Regions from separate parts of the Priestia sp. D51 genome, predicted to be linked through region 1. Evidence: riboswitches for the same ligand, from Rfam matches in the RefSeq annotation. Region 1 holds a riboswitch; the other holds the start of a gene.

Region 1 (4,741 bases):
CGATAATCAAGAGGAGATGTACCAGGTTCAAAGTTTTTTATAACATAATCTGCGTTTATGCTAAAGCGAAAGCGCGTGCGACCATTATGTTTAGCATCCAATAAATGATCCACGTGATGAAACTTAGTCACAAAGCGCAGTTGACCTAGTTCACTTTCCCCAAAATATTCAATCGCGCGCTTTAATGAATGTGTTAAATGATCAATTCCTACGATATCAGATGTACAAGCCGCTTCAAATCGCGTTATTTGAGGGGCTCTTTCCTGCATATATTGCTCTGCTTGACCTAATATTTCTTCCACATTCACGTACGTGCGAATATATGGTTTGCTTCCCATTGTTGTCTGCAAATAACAATAGTGACAGTGCCCCATACACCCTGTTGCAAAAGGTATTGCATATTCAGCTGACGGTTTAGATGTATCAAATTTCAAGGTTTTACGCACACCAACTACTAAAGTGGACTTGGCATTGCGGTATTTTTGCAAATCATTTTTTCCCGGTATATTACGCACTTGATTATGAGAAGTTGTTTGACGAATCTCAATTCCCATCTTCTCAAATTTTTCTTTTAATTGAACACCAAGCGGGTACTCCATTGCCCCTGGCTCAATGTATACTAATTGAGGTACAAAAGGTTTTATCATCATGTACACTTCCTTTTTTCTAATACTAATAGCGTTTGAAAAATAAAAAGACTCTATCCATGGTAATTATTTTCCACATCAAAAAAGACTCTCTATTTAAGAGAGCCTTTCGTCAATCATATTGTTCATAATCAAATATCTTATTATACATGTTCTCTGCTTCTTCATACGTTGAATACACAGCATCATCTTCAGCTAACAAATGATAAGACTCATGCAGAAACAGCGCTTTTTCACCTTTATTTTCAGGGTGTTCAACAATTTCAGCTTGATTAATATTAGCAACGTTTGCCGTATGAGGATTTCGGTAAATAACAAATACTTGATCTCCTACTTGATATTCTTTTTTCTCCACGATCATCATCCTTTTCTTCTTTCTTTACTCGTATGATGTCCGCTTTTATTCATTTTATCCGATAAAAACACGTGGTGAGATCATCAAGAATTTATACGCTTTTACGCTCAATAAACCGAAAAGGAAGCTCAATTTTTTGAGGATCCTTGCTCCTGACTAGTTTAAAAAGCGTTTCGCCCATTTCTTTGAGAGGAAGTTCGATCGTTGTGATTTGTAAATAAGAAGAAAGCGGATGATTATCAAAACCAATAATAGCTAAATTGCCTGGAACTGATATACCCGCTTGTTCGCACTGAGCTTTTATACCAATAGCGACTTGATCGTTTGTTACTAAAAGCGCCTGAGGCCGATTTTTCATCTGCACCAATTTTTTTACCACTTTTTCACCATCTGTCACGTTCAAACAGCCTTGAAACACCCATTCCGGATGATAAGGCTCATTTATTCTTTCTACATATTCTTTGTATGCTTGCTGCCTCTGTTGACTATTTGTACCCGTCATTCTTCCAATACAGTAGCCAATATCCGTATATCCTTTTTCTTTTAAATACATGAGCGCTTTCTTAAAAGTTGCATAATGATCAACGTATACGGAGCGAATAGAACGATTTTGTACGTTTTCGCACACGGCTATCGGCCCGTACTGCTGATAGCATTCAATCGTGCTCCAGCTGCTTGCTCTAGAACAAATAATCACTCCATCAACCTGCTTTGTTTTTAGCATATGAAGCGCTTCTTCTTCTTTTTTTACATCATAGTTCGTCTGACAAATAACAAGCTGATACTGCTTTTCTAACGCTTGAGAGGCCACTCCTTCTAAAAGCAGACTGAAATAAGGATGATTAATAAAAGGCAAGACGACGGCAATCATATTTGTTTTCCCTTTTGATAAGTGAACGGCATTAATGTTTTGTTCGTAATTAAGTTCTTGAATTAATTCTTCTACCAGACGGCGCTTTTCTTCTTTTACATACGGATGATGATTTAAAACCCGTGACACGGTCGAAACAGATACACCAGCTTTTTTTGCGATATCTCGGATATTTGTCATGTTTTCACCTTTTTCTCTTGCGCTGAAACGCGTTTCATACTTTATTCTCATTATAAAGTGAAAAAGCAATAAGCTAAACCCGTTACAATCATGTTTTTATTCACTTATATAAGGAGGTCATATCATGGGTATTTTATTATTCATTTTATTATGCGGAATTGAAATCGGAGGAGCGGCTTATGCACTTAAACAAAATGAGACACTTTGGAAGGAGCTAGATGAAAAAAAGCAGACTGATTTTTTCAAACAGTAAAAAACCCTTAAAAAGAATGTTCTTTTTAAGGGTTTGATATTACGCAGCTTCTTTAGATGATTTTGATTTTTTATTTAAACGAGGAAAGCCAATTACAATTGCAATGATACCGCAAACCGCTGTTAACATTGGATAGAATGTAAATGGAATAATCTCAATCGGTGAAACTTTAGCAAATCCTGCTGCTAGAAGCATTTGTGCACCGTAAGGGATAAGCCCTTGAACGCTGCATGAAAACAAGTCGAGCAGACTGGCTGATTTACGATTGTCAATTGAATACTTATCAGAGATTTCTTTCGCTAACGGACCTGCTGTAATAATTGAAATCGTGTTATTAGCCGTGGCTAAATTGGTTAAACTTACTAATCCGGCGATACTGAATTCTCCGCCTTTTTTTGTTTGAATGCGTCGTGTTAATAGGTTCAATAAGAACTGAATACCGCCGTTATAGCGAATGAGTTCAACCATTCCGCCAATTAAAAGAGATAAAATAATTAATTCCGACATTCCGCCAATACCTTCTGTCACAGTTTTAGCAAGAGAAGAAAGCGTGTAGCTTCCGTCAGCTAATCCAATTACGCCGGCTAATACAATTCCTCCGGTTAAAATGCTTAATACGTTTGCACCAAATATGGCAGCAACGAGTACGCCGACATAAGGCAAGATTTTAAACCAGCTAAAATCTTTAATTTCTACTGATGACGTATTGCCTAGCGTCATTACCAGTAATAAAATCACTGTAACAATCGCTGCAGGAAGGACAATGAAAAAGTTTACTTTTAATTTATCTGACATATTTGTTTTTTGCGTACGAACTGCCGCAATGGTCGTATCAGAGATTACGGATAAATTATCTCCAAACATTGCACCACCAACAACAGCAGCAATTGCCAATGTAATGGATACATGCGCCTGCTCACTGATTCCTACAGCGATAGGCCCTAACGCAGCGATCGTTCCCATTGACGTTCCCATCGAAATTGAAATGAATGCGCCAATAACAAAGATTCCGACTACCACTAAGCTTTGCGGAAGCACAGACAGAGCTAAGTTTACCGTTGAATCAACAGCTCCCATGCCTTTAGCGACTTCTGAAAAAGCACCTGCTAAAATAAAAATAAGTACCATAATAATGATATCAGGATGCCCTGCTCCTTTAGCAAAGCGTTCCACTTTTACATTAAGTGAATCTTTGCGGTTCATAGCCAGCGCCACAATGGCTGCAATGATAATAGCTACTAATACAGGCAGCTTATAAAAATCTCCCGTTATAATTCCTGATCCGACAAACAGGACTAAAAAGACGCCCAGCGGTAACAGCGCCCAGCCGTTTCCTTTTTGTTGTTCCATTCTTAACACCTCTTGTTTACGTAATAAAAAAAGACCCCTTCTTATTGATAAGAAGAGGTCTCTTATTTGTATCATAAGATTACCCTTCTCATCTTCCAAACGAAACATCGTCTGCTGGATTTGGCACCGCACTGCGTACAGCCAGTTGCCGAGACATCGTAGGGCCAGTCCCTCCGTCTCTCTTGATAAGAAGTTTGTAGTTGTTTTAAAAATAGTCTTTCACTACTGTAATCTCTTTTTATTTAATTGTCAAATGCTATTTTAGAAAAATATATAGCGTGAAAATTCTCACATCAATTAGCTACGTCACGTTTTAAAAACGCCACCCATGCTACGCCCATAAAGAAGACAAAGTGTGCAACTAAGATGAAGATTGAAAATGGAATTGTCATTCCGTCAAACATCGTCTTCATTCCGTCCATATACTGCACAAAGTTTGTGTTGGCGAACAGTAAAAATTTCCCCCACCATAGACCAAACTGTGATACTATCCCAGTTACTGCTTTCGCCCCAATACTTACGACAATAGCTAGACTTGAAGCAAGCGCGCTGTTTCTAAATAAAGACGACAGCATGAATGCGAACGTCATCATCATAAACGTTTCCATATACGCGCTGTCATACGTAAGCGTAATGTTTTTAAGCAGCTGCGCATCTCCTTCTAGACTGGCAAATCCAAAGAACAATGCTCCCCATACAAACGAAAAAAGCAAATAACTCAGCAAATAATACAAGCTAATTAAAATGAGCGTTATGTACTTGGACGTTAAAATCGTTGAACGTCTAGCAGGGCGAATTAAAAGAAGCTTAATGGTACCCGCTTCAAACTCTTTTGCAACCATTGATCCTCCAACAGCAAGCGCGAAAAATTGAACGAGGATCAGCATGCCTGCACTAAATGACAGGAAATTCAATATGTTGTCTTCCGTTCCTGCGCTGTTTGCTACTTTCTTCATTAAAAGAGCCATACAAAGAGTTAAGATGCCGATTGTAATAAACGTGACTTTTGTACTTCTTTTGTAAAACCATTTCATATGTTCATTTTGAATTAACTTAAGCATGGTGCTCTCCCTCCGTAACGGACA
Region 2 (4,741 bases), on a different contig from region 1:
TGCGCTGATTCAAAAATATTTAGATCATACGCAAATTGGCTGGACGTCTCTTATTTTATCAATTTGGCTTGTAGGCGGCCTGCAGCTAATGGGAATAGGTCTTGTCGGAGAATACATTGGCAAGATTTTCAACGAAGTGAAACAGCGTCCTAAATATGCGATTGAAAGAGATTTATATACAAAACACTCGTTAGACACACAAAAAGATTTGCTGATGCATTAATTAAGAAGCTTCTCCTGAATGGAGAGGCTTTTTTGTTAAAGTGTTTATCATAATTTTTAAGGTAATAGGAGATGCTACTACTAAAATTTCTAAGGAGATCAAAATCTATGAAAAGACTACTTTATACAGTCAGCACTTTTTGTTTTGTTTGGCTTGCTTTTGCAACCATTCATGTCAGCGCTCTTTCGATTGAGAAACTTCCAATGAAGAAATCATCTGAACAATGGTCGGTCGAACTGACAAAAGCGAGCATGACGGGAGATAATCAGCTAAAGTGGAAAAATAACGTCTATCATACATATGGATTAACCGTTGAAAACATTGGAAAAGACGTAGAGCGTGTGCAGGTCCAAGCTTTTCGGCACGAAGGAAAAAATAAGGCGAAATACAGCTTGTTTTCTCCTATTGAAAGGTCTAACTTAAGCAAAAGCGGTCAGCGTTTTCGCTATGCCAATTTTGCTGTTCCTGGAAAAGCGGCAGGCTTAGACATCATGATTAACTGGACGGATGAACAAGGCAACCATCAAGAACATTTTGAATTTAAATAAAAGTCTTCGCTTAGGCGAAGACTTTTTTTTGCAGGAATTTATCTCTGTATGTGGAAAACGAACACGAAAGGAGAGATTGTGATGATTGCAAAAGCTACTGAAGAAGAAATACAGGAAATTCGGAAGAAATCTGCTGATGCGCTGTTTGAAGGAACAACGCATCAGTTTCAACCGTCAACTGAACGCGTAAATGAACTAATTGATAATGCCCTTGAAAAAGGGTGTTATTATTTAGTATCTAGACAAGAAAATAAACTTGCAGGCTGGGTTTTTGTCGGTCCATCTGCCGACTTCTTTTCAAAAGCAGAAATTGGCTTTATCTACGAGTTATATGTTTTACCAGAATACCGCGGGCAAGGTCTAGCCAAGCCGTTAATGCAAAAAGCAATTGATGAATTGTCTATCAAAGAATACCCTGAAATCAGACTCAGCGTTCATGCTGGGAATTTTGCACAGCATGTGTACCGTGAACTTGGATTTGTAGATAAACAAATATCAATGAGCCTACAGGTGGCAAAACGTCCGTAATGTTGGTGAATGTCAGCGAGTCCATAAAACATAAGATGTTATACATGCGATGAGGTTCGGTAATGAAAGTAAAAGCAAATAAGTAGCCCAAACGGTGCTTTTATCCAGTGATTCAACAGCTCCGGCACCTGTATTACCTGAGGAGGGAGGATCTTCAAGCGCGTTCATAACTAAAGCCGCCGCTGCTAAAATAATCCCTCCAATGCTTCCGGTTGTTTTGACAATTGCAACGTGGAAAGTAGATGAAAAAGCAATGCTAAGAAGCAGCAGCAAGCTTCCCAAAAAAGCAGATAACATATATCGTTTCATGTGCTCACCATCCTTTATAAAATCATACCATATTTTACTTCTTTTTTCTTTTTATTGAAAAGCTATTGACGTAACCTATAAAACATATTAGAATAGTCAGAAATAATTTAAAAACGAAATATTCTTATCTAGAGAGGTGGAGGGACTGGCCCTTTGAAGCCTCAGCAACCACAATTATTGAATGGTGCTAATTCCAGCATAGCCTAGCTCTGACAGATAAGAAGAGGAATCTTTTTCTATGATGAAATCCTCTTCTTAGGAAGAAACATTTCGTATAGAAAAGGTGATGACATTGAAAAATACACAACAGGCGCTAAGCGTTGATGATTATTTAGATCTATACTTGTTAGCAAAAGAACTAAAAGACGAAACGTGGCAGCAGGAAATTTTAGCCGCGCTAAAAACGAAGCAAAATCGTTCATTTGAAGACAAACAATCCGCACTCGTTCAAGAAATATGGGAAGATTTTAAACAGTTAAATGAAGATATTTCTTTTACGTATCGCTTAATTCAAGAAGAGCCAACTAATGAACAGTTTCAAGTTAAATTAAGGAACTTGAGAGAACGGCGGATCACGCTGAGTCGTGAATTATATTTAGCTAAAAAACAGTATGTTGAACACACGCAGTAAAAGGATCCGCTTGATAAACAAGCGGTTTTTTTGCATGTGAATGTTAGAAGCGTTCTATTTCGGGTAGTAAATAGATAAGACAAAAAAAGGAGGGATAACAGTGGCCCAAGGTGTATTATGTGAAGTGAATGAGTGCATGTATTGGAAATCGGGAAATAAATGCAGTGCAGAGTCCATTTACGTTGTGAGTCCTGAAAGTAGTCACCATGTTTCTGAAACGGAAGAACCTGGCTGTAAAACTTTTGAACCCGCGAGATAAATGCTAGTTTTATAAAAAAGCATAAAATGAACGATGCGCTGACGGAGTTGAGTCGGCGTTTTTCTATTTTTTTAAAAAATACTATTACTTAGGTGCGATAATAAATACATAGTAAAAAAGCAGTGTCTACGTCTAATTGTGCGTTTAAACAAAATGATACGATAATTTTTTTGTTTTTCGACAAAAGAAAAGGGAGAGAAAGGTGATAGAATACAAATATACAGCCTAGCTGACTTTTAGCATAAATTTATATGAAAGCGCTAACAAAAAGCTGTATTCATCTCGTTTTGACAGATTGGAAAAAGGGGAGACGTTTATGCAGGGGAAAACTCAGGGGAAAGAATTGAAACGCGGGTTAGAAGAAAGACATGTGACGCTGATGTCCTTAGGAGCAGCCATAGGGGTAGGGCTGTTTCTTGGATCTGCATCTGCTATTAAATTAGCAGGGCCGGGAATATTATTGGCGTACGGATTTAGCGGAATGATTATGTTTTTTATTATGAGAGCACTTGGAGAAATGGCGATTCAAAAACCTGTTGCAGGTTCATTCAGCAAGTACGCGCGCGACTATTTAGGGCCCCTTGCTGGTTATCTAACAGGTTGGAACTACTGGTTTTTATGGGTTGTAACATGTATGGCTGAAATTACAGCCGTTGGTATTTATATGGGATATTGGTATCCGGATGTACCAAACTGGATTTGGGCGTTATCGGCGCTTGTCATCATGACAACAGTTAACTTCTTAGCTGTTAAGGCATATGGTGAACTGGAATTTTGGTTTGCACTTATTAAAATTTTAGCGATTGTGTTAATGATTGCCGTTGGATTATTAATGATTGTGTTTGGAATCGGGAACGGCGGCGTTGCGACGGGTATTAAAAACTTATGGGACAACGGCGGGCTGTTCCCGAACGGATTCAAAGGTATTTTACTGTCGCTGCAAATGGTTATGTTTGCATATTTAGGAATTGAAATGATCGGCGTTACCGCGGGAGAAGTGAAAAATCCAGAAAAATCTCTAGCAAGAGCGATTGATTCGGTCTTTTGGCGTATTCTTATTTTCTACGTTGGTGCATTATTTGTCATTATGTCAATTTATCCTTGGCAAGAAATTGGTTCACAGGGAAGCCCGTTTGTATTAACATTTGAAAAAATCGGGATTCCAGCAGCGGCAGGCATTATTAACTTTGTGGTGCTAACAGCAGCTCTTTCTTCTTGTAACAGCGGTATTTTTAGTACAGGCCGTATGCTGTTTAACTTAGCAGAGCACGGAGAAGCTCCAAAAGGATACGGTCAGCTGACAAAAGGCGGCGTACCTGGAAAAGCTGTTTTAGCATCAGCGGGTGCGTTATTAGTCGGAGTAGCGTTAAACTACATTGTGCCTGCCAAAGTATTTACGTGGGTAACAAGCATTGCAACATTCGGTGCGATTTGGACATGGGGAATTATTTTGCTTTCTCAAATTAAGTATCGCAAAACGCTAAAAAAAGGTGAAGAGGCAAAGTTAAAATACAAAATGCCTTTATTTCCGTTAACGTCTTATGTGTCACTTGCGTTCCTAGCGCTGGTGGTTGTTCTTATGGCGTACAATCCAGATACAAGAATTGCAGTTGTTATCGGACCACTATGGTTTATCGGTCTTATTATCGCGTACTACGCAAAAGGATTTCATAAACGAAGTCAAGGTTCAGCTGGGACTGAGCAAAAGCTAGTGAAGTAAACGAAAAGACCTCTTTCTTGGAAAGAGGTCTTTTCGTTTATTTGTTCTTACTTTCCTATAAATAATTAGTTTAGGTAGGTTTCAATAATTGTTTCAATATCATAAGGAGTAACACCTTCATCAAGCGAATAAATAGTGTCAGCTTTTTGTTTGTCATGGACAAGTGTTCCTCTAGCTTGTGCGTGAAATGAAAAAAGATCATAAAGCGTTGGCTTTAACAGCTTTGTCATGGCTTTTCCCATAAGAGAGACCGAACCATTGTTTTGTTCAAGATTATTTTCAAATTCAACATGGTGATGCAGCGAAATATCCGTCCAGATTAATTTTCGCTCTTGTAAATCAAAAATTAAAGGGATGGAGATGGTGGAATCACTAGCAAGATCTACTTTATTTTGTACGGTAGAAGGTTCGAATATCTCGCCGGACTCTATGTGCTGTCTCATCATCCATCCTCCAAAACATTCGGGAAGCATAACAAAAGGCTGGACAGAAAATGAATAAACGTTCATCAATATATAACGGC

The links. Region 1 has a riboswitch for S-adenosylmethionine ahead of ACNHOZ_RS17625 (Na+/H+ antiporter NhaC family protein). Riboswitches for the same ligand answer to the same signal wherever they lie in the genome.
Region 2: linked by a shared signal. The riboswitch ahead of ACNHOZ_RS04810 (hypothetical protein) and the one ahead of ACNHOZ_RS17625 (Na+/H+ antiporter NhaC family protein) in region 1 are both predicted to bind S-adenosylmethionine.

Annotation. Positions count from the first base shown of each region.
Region 1 covers NZ_JBLTIR010000004.1:175,755-180,495, forward strand. The annotation lists gene splB (spore photoproduct lyase) at 1-647, opposite strand, end outside; gene ACNHOZ_RS17610 (transcriptional regulator SplA domain-containing protein) at 760-1,008, opposite strand; gene ACNHOZ_RS17615 (LacI family DNA-binding transcriptional regulator) at 1,094-2,053, opposite strand; gene ACNHOZ_RS17620 (hypothetical protein) at 2,178-2,306, shown strand; gene ACNHOZ_RS17625 (Na+/H+ antiporter NhaC family protein) at 2,346-3,656, opposite strand; SAM riboswitch class I at 3,742-3,848, opposite strand; gene ACNHOZ_RS17630 (ABC transporter permease) at 3,950-4,717, opposite strand; gene ACNHOZ_RS17635 (ABC transporter ATP-binding protein) at 4,710-4,741, opposite strand, start outside.
Region 2 covers NZ_JBLTIR010000001.1:921,262-926,002, forward strand. The annotation lists gene ACNHOZ_RS04790 (glycosyltransferase family 2 protein) at 1-223, shown strand, start outside; gene ACNHOZ_RS04795 (hypothetical protein) at 331-771, shown strand; gene ACNHOZ_RS04800 (GNAT family N-acetyltransferase) at 853-1,299, shown strand; gene ACNHOZ_RS04805 (hypothetical protein) at 1,312-1,608, opposite strand; SAM riboswitch class I at 1,730-1,831, shown strand; gene ACNHOZ_RS04810 (hypothetical protein) at 1,895-2,239, shown strand; gene ACNHOZ_RS04815 (DUF1540 domain-containing protein) at 2,340-2,498, shown strand; gene alaP (alanine permease AlaP) at 2,815-4,218, shown strand; gene ACNHOZ_RS04825 (TerD family protein) at 4,284-4,741, opposite strand, start outside.